Regions from separate parts of the Enterococcus diestrammenae genome, predicted to be linked through region 3. Evidence: predicted binding sites of a transcription regulator. Region 3 holds the regulator's gene; each other region holds the start of a gene.
The links. The regulator HrcA, encoded in region 3, represses chaperone genes, less so after heat shock. The targets are predictions, from matches to a motif close to TTAGCACTCNNNNNNNNNGAGTGCTAA.

Region 1: groES (co-chaperone GroES) is a predicted target of HrcA. The motif match lies at 2,667-2,693, and genes of this name have one in related genera.
Region 2: clpP (ATP-dependent Clp endopeptidase proteolytic subunit ClpP) is a predicted target of HrcA. The motif match lies at 2,894-2,920, and genes of this name have one in related genera.

The regions. Positions count from the first base shown of each region.
Region 1 is NZ_JBMRGR010000001.1:119,664-123,955, reverse strand. Features, by position in the region: gene ACO03U_RS00595 (AAA family ATPase) at 1-188, opposite strand, end outside; gene groL (chaperonin GroEL) at 602-2,221, opposite strand; gene groES (co-chaperone GroES) at 2,337-2,621, opposite strand; gene ACO03U_RS00580 (NAD(P)-dependent oxidoreductase) at 2,879-3,505, shown strand; gene ACO03U_RS00575 (MBL fold metallo-hydrolase) at 3,694-4,292, opposite strand, start outside.
Region 2 is NZ_JBMRGR010000007.1:103,175-107,466, reverse strand. Features, by position in the region: gene ACO03U_RS06735 (ABC transporter ATP-binding protein) at 1-1,445, shown strand, start outside; gene ACO03U_RS06730 (gamma carbonic anhydrase family protein) at 1,593-2,078, shown strand; gene clpP (ATP-dependent Clp endopeptidase proteolytic subunit ClpP) at 2,229-2,825, opposite strand; gene ACO03U_RS06720 (hypothetical protein) at 3,064-3,588, shown strand; gene ACO03U_RS06715 (glycerophosphodiester phosphodiesterase) at 3,756-4,292, shown strand, end outside.
Region 3 is NZ_JBMRGR010000005.1:79,830-84,121, forward strand. Features, by position in the region: gene ribF (riboflavin biosynthesis protein RibF) at 1-14, shown strand, start outside; gene hemW (radical SAM family heme chaperone HemW) at 292-1,458, shown strand; gene hrcA (heat-inducible transcriptional repressor HrcA) at 1,771-2,820, shown strand; gene grpE (nucleotide exchange factor GrpE) at 2,847-3,407, shown strand; gene dnaK (molecular chaperone DnaK) at 3,467-4,292, shown strand, end outside.

The DNA.
Region 1 (4,292 bases), on a different contig from region 3:
AGAGCAGTGCTTTTTCCCGAGCCATTGCCACCATAGAGAATCGTAATCGGTGCAAAATCAATCTGGGAAAACTGGTGTCGGGAAAGGACTTGAAAAGGATAAAAACTATCATAGACCTTGGCCCGTGGAACGGTAAAGAAACCCTCTTCTTCTGCTTGCGTTGGAAAATAAAAGCTCTCGAGATACATCTGCGCTCTCCTTTCTCCACCACTGGTATATTCGCGAGCGCTTCAAATACAGCGCTATTTATTTTCAGTTTACTACGGTTCTCCTATCCTTAGTTAGCAAGAATGATTTTTCATCGTGACAAATCATTTGATGCTTATTTTTTTATAAGTCCTTTATTGGTTAGGGTGTACGTTCCTTTGCTAAATATAGTCGTCTTTAATCATAAAAATATGGAAAAAACGACAGCCTTCCGATTAATTTAGGTTTGCATTCCTATTAGTTGGGCTTTTTTGGCCAAAATATGGGATTAAGCTTTTCAACAATTCTAATTTTTTACTTTCGACACCCTAACCTTTAGTTACGAAGCAAAACCTCTCAAACAAAATAGCTGTTTGAGAGGTTTTTGGCGAAACATTTAGTTAACAAAACTTTTTTACATCATGCCCATGCCAGGATCCATTGCTGGTGCAGCAGGTGCAGCTGGTTCTGGTTTGTCAGCTACGACTGCTTCAGTGGTTAACAACAAAGCAGCAACAGAAGCCGCATTTTGCAAGGCTGAACGAGTTACTTTAGTAGGATCCACAATACCGGCTTCTACCATGTTCACCCATTCACCGTTTGCAGCATTGAAACCAACGCCGATTTCAGCATTTTTCAGCTTGTCGATGATGACAGAGCCTTCATACCCGGCATTTTCAGCAATTTGACGCACAGGTTCTTCCAAGGCACGAAGCACAATCTTGATACCAGTTGCGATATCGCCTTCTGCTTCCAATTCGGAAACTTTACCGATGACGTTGACTAAAGCTGTCCCCCCACCGGAGACCATCCCTTCTTCGACAGCGGCCCGAGTAGCATTCAAGGCATCTTCAATTCGTAATTTCATTTCTTTCAATTCAGTTTCAGTTGGTGCACCGACTTTGATGACGGCTACCCCACCAGCTAATTTAGCTAAGCGTTCTTGCAATTTTTCCCGATCAAAATCAGAAGTTGTTTCAGCAATTTGGTTTTTAATCAATTGTACCCGAGCTTGAATAGCTTCAGTGGCACCAGCACCTTCCACGATGGTCGTGTTGTCTTTATCAACAACGACTTTGCTAGCTTGGCCCAAGCTTTCGATTGTCGCATCTTTCAATTCCAAACCAAGGTCTTCAGTAATCACCGTGCCACCAGTCAAGACAGCGATATCTTCCAACATCGCTTTCCGACGGTCACCAAAACCAGGTGCTTTCACAGCGACGACATTGAAAGTCCCACGAATTTTGTTCAAGACCAATGTTGGCAATGCTTCGCCATCCACGTCGTCAGCAATGATCAACAGTGGTTTTGATTGTTGCAAGATTTGTTCCAATAAAGGCAAGATATCTTGAATATTGGAAATCTTTTTGTCCGTGATCAAGATGTAAGGATTGTCCAAAACAGCTTCCATCTTATCATTGTCAGTCACCATGTATTGAGAAAGGTAGCCGCGGTCAAATTGCATCCCTTCCACTACGTCTAATTCGGTTTCAATCCCTTTTGATTCTTCAATGGTAATGACCCCATCATTGCCAACTTTTTCCATAGCATCAGCAATGTATTGACCGACTTCTTCAGAGCTAGAAGAAACCGCACCAACTTGAGCAATCGCTTCTTTAGAATCAACCACTGTTGAGATTTTGTGCAATTCTTCAACTGCGGCTTTCGTTGCCAATTCAATCCCGCGACGGATACCGATTGGGTTCGCGCCTGCAGTCACGTTTTTCAATCCTTCACGAACGATGGCTTGCGTTAACAAGGTAGCCGTCGTTGTCCCGTCACCAGCGATATCATTGGTTTTTGAAGCAACTTCGGAAACCAATTTGGCCCCCATATTTTCAAAATGGTCTTCCAATTCGATTTCTTTGGCGATGGTGACCCCGTCGTTTGTAATCAAAGGTGAGCCATAAGATTTTTCCAATACAACATTACGACCTTTAGGGCCTAAGGTAACTTTGACCGTATCTGCTAGTTTATCTACCCCGCGAAGCATCGCTGCCCGGGCATCTTCTGAAAACTTAAGTTCTTTTGCCATGATTTATTTCACCTCATAATTAGTTGGCTCAGATCGGCTGGGCTCATCTCAAGCTCTTCGTCTAATCTGATACCATTTGTTAAATTGTCATTTTTGGGGAAGTTTGGTAAGCAACCTATTCAACGATGGCCATAATGTCTTTGCCATTGACGATTAAGTATTCTACGCCATCGAACTTGACTTCAGAGCCAGCATATTTTTCAAACATCACTTGGTCACCAACGCTGACTTCAAGAGGTGCTTTTTCGCCACTATCCAAAGTACGTCCAGCACCAACAGCGACAACTTCGCCTGTTTGCGGTTTTTCTTGAGCGGATGAGGCTAAGACGATACCGCCGATTGATTTTTCTTCTTCCTTCGCGACTTTGATAACGACGCGATCACCTAATGGTTTTAACACGTTAAATCCCTCCAATAATGTTGTTACGATTTTGTGTTTTGGGAATTAGCACTCTCATACATCGAGTGCTAACCTACAAAACTTATGATACTCATTTTGACACCAGATGGCAAGTCATTTACTCAAAAAAATCTAGAAGAAATCATGAAGAAAAAATAGTGAATTTTGGAAGCAAACCAATTTGTTGCTTTCCTACCACGGGCCTCGTATGATGAAATCATAGCTCAATCGTAAAGCTGACAAAGGAGGAACTTTTGATGAAGATTGCAATTATCGGTGCGACCGGCCATGCAGGGAGCTTGCTTGTTCAAGAAGGTCTGAAACGTGGGCAAGACATCACCGCCATCATGCACAATGCCAGTAAACTAACAGTTGACGTCCCCTACATTGAAAAAGACTTATTTGCTTTGACCAAAGAGGATTTACTCCCTTTCGATGTAGTCATCGACGCCTTCCGAGCACCGGCTGGCAAAGAAGACTTACACGAAACCAGCCTCGCCCATTTAATCACTATTCTTAGTGGAACTAAGGTACGACTTTTAGTCGTGGGGGGCTCTTCTTCCCTCTTTATTGACGACCAAGATACCCGCATGATTGATCAGGCCCCCACTGATGCGCCGTACTATCCGACAGCTTATCATATGTACCAAGCTTTCCGAGAGTTACCGACCACGACTCAGCTTAGATGGACCTATCTCTCCCCAGCGGCTTTTTTCAACCCTGATGGTGCTGCTACGGGTGAGTATCGTTTCACCGGCGACCACTTGGGTACAGACGCTGCCGGCAATAGTGAAATCAGTATGGCTGACTATGCTGTAGCGATGCTAGATATCGCTGAACAAAACCTTTACGAAAACCAACATGTCGGTGTGGTAGGCAAATAAATAAGTTCTTTATCTACAAAAAAGCATCACTTCCTCTCAGTTACGCCCTGAGGAAAGTAGTGCTTTTGTCATATATATATTTAAGATTAAACCGGCAAAAGTAGTATGAATGTTACGGATAATCAGTCAACAAATGACAGAAAAACAATAAAATTTACGGAGCTATATTTCACCATCTGATTATTTTATCACAACGAAAACAGCTCACAGGCGCGGTCTGGATCGGTGTCATAAACATCAAAATCATACCCCACTCCGAGATCATGTTCTCTTAACGTGTTTTCCATCGTCAAATGAGCCAATTCTTTCAGATTGTTTTCCTTACTCAAATGGCCCAGATAAATCCGTTTGGTTTTGTCGCCGATGATATCAGCAGCGACCAAAGCCCCATCTTCATTAGACAAATGACCGTGGTCTCCCAAAATCCGTTGCTTTAAGTTCCAAGGATAAGGTCCCATCCGTAACATTTCTAAGTCGTGGTTCGATTCTAATAGATAGGCATCCGCATTGCGAATCACGCCACGCACATGATCAGAACAATAGCCCGTATCCGTCAGCATGACAAAACTCTTATCATTTTTGTGAAAACTATAAAATTGAGGCGCTGCCGCATCGTGGGAGACACCAAAACTCTCGATGTCCAAATCCCCTAACGTTAAAACTTTACCCATTTCAAAAATTTGCTTTTGCTCCAGAGGGACATTGCCAATCATGGGGTCCATCGCCGCCCATGTTTTTTCATTGGCGTAGATATCTAACTTGTATTTTCGTGCCATCACGCCGACAC
Region 2 (4,292 bases), on a different contig from region 3:
AAATCAATCGCTTGCCGGTAGCTTATTTTGACCGTAACCAGCAAGGAAATATCTTATCCCGGGTAACCAATGATGTGGATGCTGTTTCTGGAGCCATGCAACAAACCTTGACAGGGATTGTCACTGCGGTCCTAGGAATCATCATGGCAGTTTCCATGATGTTTTATATCAATTGGAAGATGGCTTTGGTAGCGATGATCATGATTCCGCTATCTTTCATCATTTCGCGAACCATTATCGGAATCTCCCAAAAGTATTTCCAAAACATGCAAAATGCGTTGGGGGACTTGAATGGGTTTGTTCAAGAAAATATGACTGGGTTTGCCGTCTTGAAGGTTTACGGACGGGAAAAAGAAACCTTGGAAAATTTCAAAAAAGTTAACTACAACGTCCGAAATAATGGTTTTAAGGCCTCCTTTATTTCAGGACTGATGAATCCTCTCGTGTCCCTGACGGCATATCTGGCTTATATTGCCATCGCAGTGATGGGGGGCCATTATGTGATTGCCGGTGTTATCGTGGTGGGGCAGTTGCAAGCTTTTATCCAGTATATCTGGCAGGTTAGTCAACCTTTGGGAAATATCACCCAGCTTTCCACCGTGTTGCAGGCAGCTTCTGCGGCTTCACGCCGGGTCTTCGAGATTTTGGATGAACCAGAAGAAAGTTTGAATGAAGAAAACGTACCCCTGCCCACACCGGTCCAAGGCAATGTGACGTTTGATCACGTAGCCTTTAGCTATGATCCGAAAAACCCGCTAATTACTGACCTCAGCTTTGAAGTCAAGGCGGGGCAAACTGTCGCAGTCGTGGGACCGACTGGAGCTGGTAAAACCACCTTAATCAATTTGTTGATGCGTTTTTATGACGTGGATTCAGGCGCTATCAAAATCGATGGCGTGGACACCAAGTCGATGGATCGCAGCGAAGTTCGTTCGGTTTTTGGGATGGTCTTACAAGATGCGTGGCTCTATGAAGGAACCATTGCTGACAATATCCGTTTTGGCCATCTGGAGGCGACGGATTATGAAGTGGTGGATGCAGCCAAAACAGCCAACGTGGATCATTTTATCCGCACCATGCCTGATGGTTACGAGATGACGATCAACGCCGAGGGAAACAACGTCTCCCTTGGGCAAAAACAATTGTTAACCATTGCCCGCGCCGTCATTTCAAATCCGAAAATTTTGATTTTGGATGAAGCCACTAGTTCGGTGGATACTCGATTGGAAGCTTTGATCCAAAAAGCGATGGACAAAGTAATGGAAGGGCGCACTAGTTTTGTGATTGCTCACCGTTTGTCTACCATTCGGGATGCTGATTTGATTTTGGTGATGAACCATGGCAATATCATCGAAAAAGGCAACCATGAAACCCTCTTAGCGCAAGGCGGCTTTTATAGCAAGCTCTATCAAAGTCAGTTTGCCGAAGACGGCGATTACGAATAACTAAAAACATCAGCTATCTCGGAAGTGTTCTATGGCTTCGTGGATAGCTGATTTTTTTGAAACGATTTGTGTTACAGGGGGAAACGTTGGATAATAAGGTTAGATTCTGAGAAAAAGGGAAGTCTTAAAGAAAGGCGTGTGAGGTGGATGAAACCTTTTATCGCAAAAAATGCGGTGGTGGTAGGAGATGTCCAGCTGGGGGCAGATGTTACCGTTTGGTACAATAGTGTGCTTCGCGGAGATGCTAACTCGATTACGATTGGTGCAGGTACAAATATCCAAGATGGTACGATTATCCATGTGGATCACGATGCCCCAACAAATATTGCCGAAAATGTCACGGTGGGCCACCAGTGTATGCTTCATGGCTGCCGCATTGAAAAAGGGGCTTTGATTGGGATGAGCAGTATCGTCTTAAATCATGCGGTGATTGGTGAAAATAGTTTGCTTGGGGCGGGCTCTTTGGTGACCCAAGGAACGGTGATTCCCCCCAATGTTTTAGCGTTTGGGCGACCGGCAAGAGTGATTCGACCACTAACTCCAGCAGAACTGGAAAAAAATCGGCAATATATCCAGCATTATATTGCGATGGGAGCAGCCCATCGAGAAGGGCATTTTCAATTAATTTACTAGAGCAAAAAAGAAGACGCTGATGAATATCAGTGCCTTCTTTTTTGGTCTAGATAGAGAACTTATAAAAAATTAGCTCCGTAGCAATTGGATTAGCAGTCCCACTACAACCCGAGGGATTCTCCGGAAGCGAGTCTGCCCTGTTTTGTTCCATTATTTATTCAAGCTATTGGAAGATTCCATGATTTCGTCGATCAAGCCGTAATCTTTGGCTTGTTGGGCGGTCATGTAGTTGTCTCGATCGGTATCTTTTTCGATGACTTCCAATGGTTGACCCGTACGTTCTGCCAAGATTGCGTTCAAGCGTTCGCGGGTTTGCAAGATATGACGAGCGGCAATCTCGATTTCTGTAGCTTGCCCTTGGGCACCGCCAAGAGGTTGGTGAATCATGATTTCAGCATTTGGTAAAGCAAAGCGTTTGCCTTTCGTACCTGCTGTCAATAAGAATGACCCCATTGAAGCCGCCATCCCCATAACGATGGTTACGACGTCAGCTTTGACGAAGTTCATGGTATCGTAAATTGCCATGCCGGCAGTCACGCTACCACCTGGTGAGTTGATGTACAAATAGATATCTTTTTCTGAATCTTGGGCATCCAAGAACAACAATTGAGCGATGATGGAGTTTGCCAAATCGTCGGTTACTTGGCCGCTTAACATGATGATGCGGTCTTTAAGTAAGCGAGAGTAGATGTCATAGGCTCTTTCACCACGAGACGATTGTTCAATTACTGTAGGGATTAAATTCATAAGAAAGTTTCCTCCTTTAAATTGTGCCACCGATGTTTAGGGTGGCTCAAGTTTTTTCATTCATAAGTGTAGCACAAATGTGCCGCGACTTCTAAAAAGAAGTATACACTGATGGTCAAAGTTGGTCAAACGAAAAAACTCAGGTCTGAGCTTCCCTTTCTATTGCGAGTCTTGGGGGCTTTTATGCTACAATAAAAATAACGAGTCATGGAACAATTTTGAAAAGTGAGGAGATTTTATGTCAGCCAATATCCTAACAGCAGTAGCCGCCTTGGTGGGGGTATTAATCGGGGCAATCATCGTCACGATCACCTTTAATTTACGAATTCGCTTCGAGCAACGAAAAGAACATCGCCGGCGGGTGTTGGAACACAAGGTACGAGAAATCGAAACCCTCTTATTATTGAATAAAAAAGTCCAAGAAATCTTACAAAAACGTTCAGCGACTTTGGAGGCTTACATCAGCTTTGATGCCTTTGATGATGCCTATATCACTATTGATGATTATGTTTATCTGCAATCATTTGTCTCGCAAAATAATTTTTACTTGCCTAATTTTATTGTGGAAGAATTCTTTACTAAGATTGGGCAACGGAAAGTGATTTTGACCCCCGAAGAGACGGTGAATATCGGTGGGTATGCTTACAAAGGTGGTCGCGTATTGCTAGAGCATTTCTCTGACTCCTTGGTGGAACTGATCAATGAGCGGAAAACGCAATTGAAGCAGTATTCTCAAGAGGAACTGACTTACTTATCCAATTAAGCTAGGGATCATCATTTTCAAAAAGAAGATGATGATCTTTTTTTAATAGACCAGGAGACAAGCGCCTAGGTTTTAGCCAGTATCAATGCTTTGGAATCAAGGAATATCCCCAACGTTGTTTCAAAAGGTCTCGAAGTGGTACAATGGATGCGATTGGAGTGAAACAGATGACACAAGTAGTTGCCCACCGTGGCGCTAGTGGGACCCGCCCAGAAAACACGTTGCCTGCATTTGCGGAAGCGGTGCGGGTAGAGGCCGACGTGATTGAATTGGACGTGCACCTGTCAAAGGATGGCCATTTGATGGTGATGCATGATGAAGAAGTCGATCGCACCACCGATGGCAAAGGTCTTTTGCGGGAGAAGACGCTAACTGAACTCAAACGTCTGAATGCCGGGGGCTGGTTTTCTTCAGAATATCAGTCCACCAAGATACCTACTTTAAAAGAAGTCCTAAACTTACTTTTGATGCGGAATTATCGTGGGGTCTTGACCATTGAAATCAAGACGGATAAGTACCACTATCCCGGGATTGAAGAAAAACTTAGCAACTTGATGACCAGTCAGCTCTGGCCGTTTGCTCACTGGTACTGTAGTTTCAATATGAAATCATTGGAAATCATCCATGAAATAGAGCCGGATGCCCAGTTGGATTTTATCATGGGAACGGCAGAATCCAAACCGCCGCTAGCCTTGAGTCGACCG
Region 3 (4,292 bases):
GTTATTTTGCCTAATATCTGAAATCAAAGCAATCGCAAAAGCCGTACCCCAATAGGTTGCAGTTTTTGCGATTGCTTTTTAGTTAGTCGCTCTGAGGGATTTTTACTTAGCGGTAACTAGAGCAGCAACTGTTTTTTACACCAGGACGACTTTCATTTGACAATTCGAGAATACTCCGTCAAGTCAGAGCACCCTGATTTTCACAGGACCGATACAATAGTAGTTTTTCGAATCGTTGTGTTTCTGCTGAGAAAATGCTAGACTGAACAGCGAATCTGAAGGAAATGGAGGATGAAGTGGATGATTCAAAGTGACTCACAGGCAATCTCAGCCTACATTCACATTCCTTTTTGTGAACATATCTGTTACTACTGTGACTTCAATAAAGTCTTTCTTGAAGGGCAACCAGTGGATGAATATCTTGAGCTACTGTTAAGAGAGATGGACTTACAGTTGGCCCAGACGCCCATCGACCAAGCGCCGACACTATACGTCGGTGGGGGCACACCAACTGCACTGACTGCTCAACAGCTAGATCGTTTACTGGGAGGGATTGTCCAACGCTTTCCCATGAAGACAGTGGAAGAATTTACGGTAGAAGCGAATCCTGGTGACTTGACGGTGGACAAACTGAAGGTCATGCAAAACTATGGTGTGGATCGCCTGTCCATGGGGGTACAGACTTTTGATGATCGCCTCTTAAAGAAGATTGGTCGTAAACATACGGCAGATGATGTCTATCAAACGATGGCTTTTTTGGAAAAAGCTGATTTTCGTAATGTGTCCATCGATTTAATATACGCCTTGCCTGGCCAGAGTTTGGCTAGTTTCCGTGACACACTGAAGCGAGCTCTTGACCTCGATTTGCCCCATTACTCTTTGTATTCCTTGATTTTAGAAAATAAAACCATGTTCATGAATTGGGTACGACAAGGACGTTTGGAGTTACCAGATCAAGAAGAAGAAGGTCAAATGTTTGAAGAGACGATCAAGGCGATGGAAAAAGCTGGACGAAAGCAATACGAAGTCAGTAATTTTGCGTTGCCAGGACATGAATCCAAGCATAATACCGTCTATTGGCATAACCAACACTATTTTGGCTTTGGCGCTGGAGCGAGTGGGTATCTGGGGAACCGACGTTACAAAAATTATGGGCCCATTCAACATTATTTAAAACCGTTACGTCAAGGTATTTTGCCAGTGATGGAAAATGAAGTCTTAACTCGCGAAAATCAAATGGAGGAAGAAATGTTTTTGGGCTTGCGTTTAAAAGAAGGAGTTTCCTTCCAACGCTTCCAGGAAAAATTTCAATGTTCTCTGGAATCGGTTTATGGGGATGTCCTGTCGACAGAAGCAAAGGCTGGCCATTTAGTGGTGGAAAATGGCAGTGTTCGTTTGACGGCACAAGGGTTATTGATTGGGAACGATATTTTTGAAAAGTTTTTATTAGATGAATGACAGGAAAGTCGCTATTGAGGAAGCTATCTCCAGTGGCGGCTTTTTATTATCGTGAACAACAATCAAAAGCTAGCAAAACTAGAAAAAAGCGTGAATATTCTTTGAAGACGCTGACTCAGATAACTCTGTCATGGCTAGCAATCAGCTAAAAAGCTTGATCTATCACTCTTTTTCAGTACAATTTTGAATTAGCACTCGGCAATCGTGAGTGCTAATTTTTGATGTAAAATTCTTGACATCTCAAGTAAATGTGGTATATTTATAATCGTGTTAGCACTTAGAGTTAATGAGTGCTAATGAGAGGTGATAGAAATGTTGACAAATCGGCAACAAGATATTCTACGTCTCATCATCCAGCATTACACACAGACCGGACAGCCGGTTGGTTCAAAAAAACTAATGGAAGAAGGAATCGATGCCAGTTCGGCGACGATCAGAAATGAAATGAAGGCCTTAGAAGAGTTAGGGCTCCTTCAAAAAACCCATTCTTCTTCCGGACGTGTTCCTTCGATTGAGGGATACCGTTACTATGTGGACCATCTGTTGCAGCCGAGTCGAGTCGCTAAAAAGGAGATGCAGACGATCCGCCAATCTTTTGGTGGGGAGTTTCATGAAATCAATGAAATTATCCAACAGTCTGCCACGATTCTTTCTCAGTTGACCAGCTATACGGCTCTGTCTTTAGGTCCGGATGTCAAAGACCGAAAATTGACCGGTTTTCGGATTGTACCATTGAATAATCGCCAAGTCATCGCCTTGATTGTGACGGATAAAGGAAATGTGGAAAGCCAAGTCTTTACCATTCCGGCCGCCATCAGTGGGGAAGATTTGGAGAAGATGGTCCGAATCATCAATGATCGGTTAGTGGGAGAACCGCTAGTCACTGTCTATAATCGGTTGCGAACGGAAATCCCAATGATTCTCCATAAGTATTTTCAAACCACAGAAGGCATCTTATCCTTGTTTGATACCATGTTGGGACAAGCTTTCGAATCGAAGGTCTATGTCGGTGGTCGGATGAATATGCTTGATTTTGAGGGAGCTCAAGATGTGGATCATTTCAAAACGATGTATACGTTGATGAAAGATTCAGAAAAATTGAGTCAATTGCTAGTGCCACAGGATCGTGGAATTCAGATTCGGATTGGCAATGAACTGGGTAGTCAGCTCTTTCAAAATATGAGCTTGATCCAAGCAACCTACGAAATCGACGGCCACGGTCAAGGAACCATTGCATTGCTAGGTCCTACCAGCATGCCCTATTCGAAGATGTTCGGTTTGATTGATGCTTTTCGCCACGAATTAGCGTCAAAACTGGCGGATTACTATCGTTCGCTGGACAATAGTAGCGAGTGGAGTTAAGGAAACTAAAGAAGGGAAGTCATGATGTGTCCAAAAAAGACCAAGAGTTCAAGGCGGAAGTTGAAGAACTAGAAGATTTAGTTGCTGGCGAAAATGCCGAAGCGACTGAGTCTGCTGAGGTAAGCGATGAATTGTCAGAACTGGAAAAAGTAACAGCTGAGAAAGCTGCGTTGGAAGATCAATACTTGCGGGCGCAAGCAGAGATCGCCAACATTACTAAGCGCAATCGTAGCGAGCGGGAAATGCTACAAAAATACCGTTCCCAAGATTTAGCAAAAAAATTGCTCTCTTCCATTGATAACTTAGAGCGAGCATTAGCGACTGAAGTCACTGATGATCAAGGAGCAAGTTTGAAAAAAGGTGTGGAAATGGTGCTGGAAAGCCTGTTAAACGCCTTGAAGGAAGAAGGAATTGAAGAGATTCCTGCAGCAAAAGGCACCGCCTATGATCCAAATGTTCATCATGGTGTGCAAACAGTCCCCGCTTCTGAGGAACTGCCTGCAGATACCATCGTAGAAGTCTTTCAAAAAGGTTACAAACTCCATGACCGCGTTTTGCGACCAGCCATGGTCATCGTAGCCCAATAAACAAGTTGTTCACGTAATTTATTACGATAAAAACACATTTACAAAGGAGTGCTTTAATTATGAGTAAAATTATCGGTATTGACTTAGGTACCACCAACTCTGCCGTTTCCGTATTGGAAGGCGGAGAAGCAAAGATTATCGCCAATCCAGAAGGCAACCGTACGACACCATCTGTGGTTTCCTTCAAAAACGGTGAAATCCAAGTCGGGGAAGTTGCTAAACGTCAAGCAGTGACTAACCCAAATACAGTAGCTTCCATCAAACGCCACATGGGTGAAGCTGGCTATAAAGTTCAAGTGGAAGACAAATCTTATACTCCACAAGAAATTTCAGCAATGATCTTGCAATACTTGAAAGGTTTCGCTGAAGATTACCTTGGGGAAAAAGTTGAAAAAGCGGTTATCACTGTGCCGGCTTATTTCAATGATGCTCAACGTCAAGCAACCAAAGATGCTGGTAAAATCGCCGGTTTGGAAGTGGAACGGATTGTCAACGAACCAACTGCCGCAGCCTTGGCTTACGGTATGGACAAGACGGATAAAGATGAAAAAATCTTAGTCTTTGACCTTGGTGGTGGGACCTTCGACGTATCCATCCTTGAACTTGGTGACGGCGTCTTTGATGTTTTGTCAACAGCTGGGGACAATCACCTCGGTGGGGATGACTTCGATAACAAGATCATTGACTACATGGTAGCTGAATTTAAGAAAGAAAACGGAATTGACTTGTCCGCTGACAAGATGGCTTTGCAACGGTTGAAAGATGCTGCTGAAAAAGCGAAGAAAGACTTATCTGGTGTGACTTCTACTCAAATTAGCTTGCCATTTATCACAGCTGGTGAAGCTGGACCAATGCACTTGGAAATGACTTTGACTCGTGCGAAAT